4 regions of the Paenibacillus sp. MY03 genome follow, and region 1 is predicted to be linked to each of the others. Evidence: riboswitches for the same ligand, from Rfam matches in the RefSeq annotation. Region 1 holds a riboswitch; each other region holds the start of a gene.
The links. Region 1 has a riboswitch for cyclic di-AMP ahead of B1748_RS16025 (universal stress protein). Riboswitches for the same ligand answer to the same signal wherever they lie in the genome.
Positions count from the first base shown of each region.

Region 2: another riboswitch for cyclic di-AMP. It lies ahead of B1748_RS21350 (C40 family peptidase); the one in region 1 lies ahead of B1748_RS16025 (universal stress protein).
Region 3: another riboswitch for cyclic di-AMP. It lies ahead of B1748_RS02280 (APC family permease); the one in region 1 lies ahead of B1748_RS16025 (universal stress protein).
Region 4: another riboswitch for cyclic di-AMP. It lies ahead of B1748_RS05560 (hypothetical protein); the one in region 1 lies ahead of B1748_RS16025 (universal stress protein).

Region 1 is NZ_MXQD01000014.1:64,113-66,312, forward strand. It holds gene B1748_RS16020 (TetR/AcrR family transcriptional regulator) at 1-41, shown strand, start outside; cyclic di-AMP (ydaO/yuaA leader) riboswitch at 974-1,123, shown strand; gene B1748_RS16025 (universal stress protein) at 1,254-1,673, shown strand; gene B1748_RS16030 (potassium channel family protein) at 1,698-2,200, shown strand, end outside.
Region 2 is NZ_MXQD01000030.1:81,906-84,105, reverse strand. It holds gene B1748_RS21355 (MFS transporter) at 1-462, shown strand, start outside; gene B1748_RS21350 (C40 family peptidase) at 549-1,031, opposite strand; cyclic di-AMP (ydaO/yuaA leader) riboswitch at 1,036-1,187, opposite strand; gene B1748_RS21345 (glutamine--tRNA ligase/YqeY domain fusion protein) at 1,534-2,200, shown strand, end outside.
Region 3 is NZ_MXQD01000002.1:145,374-147,573, forward strand. It holds gene B1748_RS02275 (FecCD family ABC transporter permease) at 1-344, shown strand, start outside; cyclic di-AMP (ydaO/yuaA leader) riboswitch at 582-750, shown strand; gene B1748_RS02280 (APC family permease) at 938-2,200, shown strand, end outside.
Region 4 is NZ_MXQD01000004.1:724,422-726,621, forward strand. It holds gene B1748_RS05555 (aldolase catalytic domain-containing protein) at 1-513, opposite strand, end outside; cyclic di-AMP (ydaO/yuaA leader) riboswitch at 679-855, shown strand; gene B1748_RS05560 (hypothetical protein) at 859-1,302, shown strand; gene B1748_RS05565 (ABC transporter permease) at 1,420-2,200, opposite strand, start outside.

The DNA of each region.
Region 1 (2,200 bases):
TTTATGGACTTGTCGGAAGCAAACATAATTGGGAGGAATGACTAGTTACCTTGCCGATCGCTCTCCGGTCTTAAACATTTCCCTGATTTTAATCTTGGTTCAGGATGTTAGAAATAGGAGGCCTCTCTAGACAATCAGAACTTTCTCCTCGGGATACCGGAATTTCTCCCGACTGTGTTTTTGCGACAATGCAAATGCAAGTGTTGTTCGGTAAAAATAATGTGTTAGACTGATGTCGTTGATTTAGCGCGGTTTTTGAATTGATGAATCGTCAGCTTTTAAAAAATAAGTTTTAGACTGATCAATTAATGAAAGAGCGGCAGACCAAGATTTGATAAATAAAGCCTTAGACTGCCGCTGTTGTCATCCAACTAACGTTCTCCGTTAGGTTAAAGATGTTGAACTGTTTTATTGCCATTATAATCAGCCAATATGAAAGACACCAATTATGGTTTTCCCATCAACATCATGTAGCGGGATATCACGACCACCCGCAGGTCTATTCTTCTGTATGGCAAGTGCTTCCTCAGGTGTCTTAAATCAGGTCCCGTTTCATTGGAAGTGGCGTCTGCGTCAGAACCGTATGTCTGTCCGTTCTCAATGCCGAAGTGACTTCGAAAAGAACCTCTTTAAAATCCTGCAATCACCACACTCACGGAAATAACCATGACTGCCAAGGCGCGCATAACATAGATAATACGACCACTACCAGCTCACTATAAACTATAAGTCATAAATCCAAGACCGCCAATCTGATTCAAGTGGGGCAAATCTGAACTTATGAAAAACATAACGAATGATCCCCTTTCCATTGCCCACTCAAAAGAAATTGAAACGTCTTTGCTCTATCTTCGTATTATTGCCTGAAAATACCACTACATTCAACCATAACTATGCAAGCAACCCATGATTGATTTCCCGGATCAGCTGTTTACTTTTGAAATTAACTGCTTTATGATAAGTTACAACAATTGTATATTCATCGCTTAATCCTCTTTTGAGGAGCGGGGGAACCAACGAAGCATAATCGCTTCAGGGGTGAATTCTTTCTTTTGCAGAAAGAACGGGGACTCTCAGACCCGAATCCGACAGCTAACCTCGTAGGCGTCATGAGAGAGATCATGAATGCGTCTTTGGTTTGTCCTGACATAGCAATCCGAAGCTTGGCAGCAGAATTTCTCTGCTCCAAGCTTTTTTGTCGTTTCACAGCAATCATTCTGTTACTTTCAAGTTTCAGCAAAGGAGTATAGCCCATGTTAAGCAGTGAGAAAATTATGGTATGTGTGTACCACGGGCCAAACGGAGAACGGCTGATCCGGCGAGGAGGCCGATTAGCTGCCCTTTATCAATGCCCATTGTTCGTACTGCATGTACAGACTGAACAAGAGAATAACCAGATTAGCCAAGACAAAAGTGAGCGCATTCTCCATTGGAAAACGATATCCGAAGAATGCCATGCCACGTTTATGACCAAAACTCGTGGCAATCACAAGGTCTCCGATGTGATTGCCGATACGGCTGAGCAAATTCAAATCACACAATTAATCATCGGGCACCCCGGTATGACACGATGGCAAGAGATTTGGAATGGCTCCATTGTCAATGAACTATTAAAGAAAATTGGAGAAATCGATATTCATATTATCGCCTTTCAAGAGGGTCGGGATAGATAGACATAAGGAAAGGATGTGCTATGCATGAAAAAACAGTTTATAGTGATTGGCCTGGGCCGATTTGGGTCTAGCTTGGTGCACACTTTGATTCAGAATGGTCACGAAGTACTCGCCGTTGATAAGGATGAGCAGCTCGTACAAGACATATCCGGCGTAGCGACTCATGCTGTGCAAGCAGATTGTACAGATGAAGGAGTACTGAAAGAACTGGGCGCACGAAACTTTACCCATGCGATTGTTGCTATCGGAGAAGATCTGCAGGCGAGCATATTGGCAACCTTGTTGCTTAAAGAATTGCATATACCGAAAATAACGGCCAAAGCTAAAAACGAAATGCATGGGCAAGTTCTAATCAAAGTAGGGGCAGATCATATTGTGTATCCAGAACGAGACATGGCTGCTCGCCTTGGAAATCAATTAAGCTCCGATAATCTGATTGACTACATTGAGTTGTCTCCCGTTCACAATTTGGTCGAACTGAAGGCCCCACCTGCTATGAATGAACAGACTCTTCAACAATTAAATAT
Region 2 (2,200 bases), on a different contig from region 1:
GCGGCTGCTTCACTTAGCTTGTTCTGGGGAACGATCGTACTGGGCAGGCTGTTCGCGGGAGTGATTGCGGAGAAGGTCGGCTATGGAAGGTACCTGACGATATCTACGCTGGGGGCCGCGATCGTATTCCTGCTAATGACGATTACGACCAGTTTGAATTGGATGCTGCTATTGATTGCGCTTGGCGGACTGTTTTTCTCCGGCGTGTTCGGCATCGCATTGGTGTACGCCAACAGCTTGCTGCCGGGTATGACGGAGCGAACGACTAGTCTAATGGTAGCATTTGGAGGTATCGGCGGCGCCTTGTTTCCGAGAATGACGGGCTGGCTGATGGATCGCTTCGAAGTGGAATATACGCTTGTTTATCTTGCCGTTCTGGTTGTCATTATGCTCGTCCTGCTTGGAGTGATCCTTCATCAAGGGCGTAGATTGGCGGGTCACGTGGAGCGGCTGCGGTCGTAAGCGACGGATTGCACAATGAGAAAAGCAAACGACTGTCGAACAAAAGAACAGCCTCCCCGTTGCCGGGGAGGCTGTTGCCTTGTCCATTATTTGGCTGCGACTGCGTAAGTCTCGAATTGCTTGGCATCCATGACGCTGCGCGCCGTTACAAAACGGGACTTATAATAGGAACTGTTAAGTTCGTCGATGATAACTCCGCGGCTTGTAGAAGCATGGGCAAACTTGCCGCCGCCTACGTAGATGCCTGCGTGCGTGATTTCACCGTTTACCTTGCCGCTTGTGTCGAAGAAGACAAGATCGCCTGGCTGCAGATCAGCTTTAGCGACTTTGGTTCCGACTGTTGCTTGGTCCACCGATCTACGAGGAAGATCAACGCCCATCTTCTTGAATACGTAGCTGGTAAATCCGGAGCAGTCAAAACCTTTTGTGGTGGTCCCGCCGTAAGAATATGGCGTGCCAATTACATCATCAATGATGCTGTCCATCTCTGAGCTTGCGAAAGCGCTTCCTGCCTGGAAAGCCAGCAGAAGCACAAGCCCTAGTAAAACAGAGCTAATCTTCTTCTTCAACTTATGGTTCTCCTTCCGGTGCCGACGAGGTTAGCTGTGGGGTTCGGTTGAAGGTTCCCTATGACTTCTCAGGCGCTGTAGAACACCAGACGTCGAAGTCAATTCACCCAGAGTGGTTCCCCCGTTTCCCGATTGGGAATTAGGCAATGTCATCCAAAGTTATTTTCTAAGGATTATAATAATGGCAAAATGTAGATTCGTGTTGAATATGAGAAGATATTAATATTAGATTCATAAATAATCCGTTTCAAATTCAAAAACCATGGGTAGAAGGCGCTTCCAAAGCGTGTAATTTAGCTAAATTTTGTGTATCATAAGGAGATACAATGAATCGGCTGTCGTTGTTGAAAGCGGCGAGGCGCGATAAGGCGAAGGGTGTTGTCCCGTGTCGGACAATCCTCTATAAACAACGTTAGAATCGACGTGAAGGCCTGGGGATTGCCAGACATTCCCCGGATGGGCGCACGAGTGGAAAAGGGGTAGGTCGCAAGTGGAAAACACAATGGAGAACAAGTCATCATCCTCCAATTTCATCAAAAATATTGTCGTGGAAGATTTAAAGAGCGGCCGCGTGCAAGAGGTCGTTACGCGCTTCCCGCCGGAGCCGAACGGCTATCTGCATATCGGACATGCGAAGTCGATCTGTCTGAACTTCGAGCTCGCGGATGAGTTCAAAGGAAAGACGAATCTGCGCTTCGATGATACGAATCCCGTCAAGGAGGACACGGAGTACGTTGAGGCCATCCAGGAGGACGTGCGCTGGCTGGGCTTCGATTGGGATGAGCTGCGTTTCGCCTCGGACTACTTCGAAGAGTTATATAATCGAGCGGTGCTTCTTATTAAGAAAGGAAAGGCCTACGTCTGCGACTTGACGGCGGACGAGATGCGCGAGATGAGAGGGACGCTTACGGAGCCGGGCAAGGAAAGTCCTGGCCGAAATCGCAGCGTGGAGGAAAATCTGGATCTGTTCGCGCGGATGCGCGCGGGAGAATTCAAGGATGGCGAGCGCGTCCTGCGGGCGAAGATCGACATGGGTTCGCCAAATATCACGATGCGCGATCCCGTTCTCTATCGGATCTCCCATTCGCATCATCACCGGACAGGCGACGCTTGGTGCATCTATCCCATGTACGATTACGCCCACCCGCTCAGCGACGCGATCGAAGGGA
Region 3 (2,200 bases), on a different contig from region 1:
TTTTTCGTACCCGGCTGCTCCTCTTGCTTCTTGCCGCGGCGCTGACGGCGGTATCCGTGTCCGCGGTAGGAGCCATCGGCTTCGCAGGTTTGATCGGTCCCCATATTGCGGCGAAGCTGGTCGGCCGGCATCCCGTCTATCTGTTTCCCGCAAGCGTATTGTTGGCGGGAACGCTGCTGATTGCCGCGGATTGGATCGCGGGGAGCGCGACGCTCTCCTTCTCGTTGCCGGGCATGGAGCATCGTGTGACGAGCCTGCCTGCAGGCGCGGTCACGACACTGCTGGGAGCACCGTTTTTTCTTTATCTGCTTCGTGGAAGCCTGGCGGGAAAGCGGGGGATCTGAGATATTTGCCAAACCTGGGATATACTAAGCGGGCATGGGATAAAGAACACCGGCATTAGGAAAGCGGGCATTTTTCAAGGATATCTCGGATAAAGGCGAGAAAAAACGATATCCACGGATCAAATGAATAAGAAGCAACTGCTGCGAGCGTTTTATTGGCTATCTTTGAATGGAAACAACCGTTTTTGAGCCGAAATGTCGTTTTACACCCTTCAATAAACGAGTTATGATCACTACATCATAAATTCGCTGAGTCTTCTTGAGGACAATGAAGAAGAGCGGGGGAACCAAACGGCGCTTATCGTTAAAGACAAGCGTCAGGGGTGAATCGGCATAACAACCGCCGTAGGGCTATCTAATGGCCCGAATCCGTCAGCTAACCTCGTAAGCGTTATTGGAATGGGTATGACTTCGGCTCGTTAAGCCGCAAGGTGCTGCCTTGCGGCTTTTTGCTGCGCAAAAAACGGCATGGGCCCGCCGGAATGCCGCAGCAGACGAAGTAGAAACCTTCCCTTCCAGCCAACCATGCACAGGGGAGATGAACGAATTGAAAAAATCAACGATAAAAAGGCTCCAGTCGGGCGGTGTCTCTAATGTTATCCGCGCTTAAACGAGTGTTGATCGGAAGACCGCTGAAGTCGACGGAGCTTGGCGAGCAGAAGTTGAACAAAACAAAAGCGCTGGCGATTCTCTCGTCGGACGCGTTGTCGTCCGTCGCATACGGCCCCGAACAAATTCTGCTTGTGTTAATGACCGTCGGCATGGCAGCGTTCTGGTATTCCATTCCGATCGGAATCGGCGTCCTGCTGCTGCTGACGGCGCTTATTCTGTCATATCGGCAAATTATATACGCCTATCCGCAAGGGGGCGGCGCTTACGTCGTCTCCAAAGAAAATCTGGGCAAGTACCCCGGCCTTATCGCCGGCGCATCTTTGTTGGTCGACTATATTTTAACGGTAGCGGTTAGCGTCTCGGCCGGAACCGATGCCATCACCTCCGCATTCCCGAGCTTGCATGCGTATACGGTGCCCATTGCCGTCGTATTCGTCATTCTGCTTACGCTGCTTAACCTGCGGGGCGTAACGGAGTCGGCGTCCGTCCTGGCTTATCCCGTATATTTGTTCGTTCTTGCATTGTTCGTTCTGATTGGAAAAGGATTGTACGACATGGCAACGGGAGCGATTCCGCAGGAATTGCATACGCCCATAGGGACGCCGGTGGCAGGCATCGGACTTTTCCTGCTGCTGAAGGCATTCGCTTCCGGCAGCTCCGCGCTGACAGGCGTTGAAGCGATCTCCAACGCGATCCCGAACTTCAGGAAACCCGCGCCGGTCAATGCCTCCAGAACGCTTGCCGCGATGGGGATTTTGCTCGCGGTGCTATTCTCGGGCATCGTTTTGATGGCCTACGAGTACGGAATCGCGCCGATTGCGGAGGCGACGGTCGTCTCGCAGATCGCGGAGGATGCGTTCGGGCGAAACTTCATGTATTATGCCATTCAGGGAACGACGGCGCTTATCCTCATCCTGGCGGCCAATACGGGTTATTCCGCTTTTCCGATGCTCGCGGTCAATCTGGCCAAAGATAAGTTTATCCCCAGAATGTTTACGGCGAGGGGCGATCGGCTTGGTTATTCCAACGGCATCATCATGCTTGGCATTTGTTCCATCCTGCTCATCGTGCTTTTTGGCGGACATACGGAACAGTTGATTCCGCTCTACGCGGTCGGCGTATTCATCCCGTTTACGCTGTCGCAATCCGGCATGATGCGCAAGTGGCTTCGCGAGAAGCCGGCCGGCTGGGGGATCAAGCTCGCGATTAACACGGTCGGCGCGGCGATCAGCCTAGTGGTGACG
Region 4 (2,200 bases), on a different contig from region 1:
GTCTACGATGTAGACTACGTCAACTACGCTCTCGTTAATCGCTTGGAACGCTTCGATCAATTGGTTCTCCATGACATTGGACAATGCCATAATGTTAAGCGTCGTCTCGTAGCCGCGGTCGTGGAACACTTTTACCAGTTCAAGCGCCTTGTCCACGTCTTGAATGTAGCAGGCAACGCGGATCAGGTCCAGCAGGCTCTCGCTGCGGGGAAGAATGTCGTTTTCGTCGACGCGCCCGATGTCAACAAGCGCGGACAGCTTCGTATTGCCTTTGTTTGGAATAACCTTCTTTAGGAAGTCGTCGTTAAGGAAACGCCATGGACCGGCGTTTTCGGCGCCTTTGAGCAGTTTCGGAGAGTTTTTGTAGCCAATCTCCATATAATCGACTCCGGCTTCGTTAAGGCTATTATAAAGGTGCTGGACAAACTCGATGCTGAAATCCCAGTTGTTGACGAGTCCGCCATCGCGAATAGTACAGTCGACGATTTTGCAGTGACTTGTTTTCGATTGCATACGTACTGCTCCTTTGAATTGAACATGAGTTCATTTTTATCTACCATCATACTTGATAAGCCGCGGGAACGCAAAGAAAATATGTCGCTTTTTGCGATTTTTTCGCTCCTCTTGTCCTAATAACTCCTCATTTACAAATGGATATTTTAACGCTAAAATATTATGTAAACAATAACGCTTAATTTCTCCTTCCAGGGAGAAAACGGGGGAACCAACGCGAACCGGTCGCATGGCTGCATGGACCGCACGCAGGGGGTGAATCCGGGGATTTGTGCCCCCGGTAGGGTTTTCTCTCTAACCCGAATCCGACAGCTAACCTCGTCAGCGGAAGAAGGAGAGATGAACATGTCTTTATTCCTGGAAAATTCTTCATTCCCCATCGAGCTGCCTCAGCATGTCAACATCAGCCGCATCGAACTATTCGTCATTCCCGCTCTCGCCGTCGACTCGACCGGATTTCGTGTATGTCTCAGGCTGACCAGCGATCTTGGCATCGGCTGGAGCGAACAATTCATCTGCGAGAACGACGCCAGCTTCGATCTGGAGCATTGGAGAGAACTACTTCAATCGTTCATTGGCCGCTTCCCGCTTACTTCGGTAACCGAACGTTTGACCGAAATTATTATGAGCAGAGGGGAATCCGACAAGCGGGTGTGTCAGATGTTCATCACCGGCATGGAGCAGATTCGGGAGATGGGCATGATGCCAGGCATCGGTTCTGTCACTGCCTTCCAGGCCGAGGAATCCGTGCTGCAACAACGCGCCGTCGCCTACCTGTCGCTGGATTAGGGAGCACTGCAAGTGGAAATGTCGGACTCCTTAATTCATGGGGCCGCGTAATGAAAAAGAGCCCGGGCACCATCCACGGTGGATGTTGTTCGGGCTCTTGGTCTGTACTTCTTGCCGTCAAGAACCGGTTGAGCGGTAATGCCTGACACCGATCCTCCATACCAGCAGGCATGGGAGCAGAAATAACAGACCTCCGAAAGGCACCAGCATTCCTGTTACCCAGCTCCCCTCCTCCTTGTCCAGCAAATACATAAGGGGCAAATACGTCACGCACCCGAACGGGACGATAAACGTAAAGAAGCGAGTCACCCACTTCTCATAGATCGTCAGCGGATATTGAGCCATCTCGCGGCCTCCGTCGGTGAACACGTTCGCGATCTCAATCGCTTGTATGGTCCAGAAGCAGAATGTAGCCGCCAGGATAAAGATGCCCGTGAAGATCATCACGCCGTTAAATACCATAAAGAACAGCGTAATCGCTTTGGGAAAACTCCATACTTGAGGCAGATTCGCGATGGACCAGATCAGCACAATCGTGCTCTGCAGCAAACGTCCGATACGCGTGAATTCGAACTTCGAGCCCAGCACCTGGACGACAGTGCCGCGCGGCCTTACCAGCAAGCGGTCGAAGTCTCCGCTGGCGACCAGGCTGGAAAAGGCGTCGAATCCTCTGGCGAAGCATTCGCTAAGAGAAAACGACAAGTGAATGACCGCGAAGCAAAGCGTCACCTCGAAGAAACTCCAGCCCTCCAACTGCCCGAATCTCTCGAACATGAAGTACAGCCCTCCGAATACCATAAACGGGATAAAAAATTGACCTATGCTTAGCAGCAAGAACGAGGCTCTGTACTGCAGCTGCGACTTGAGTTGAATATTCAAATAACGGAAATATAATGAC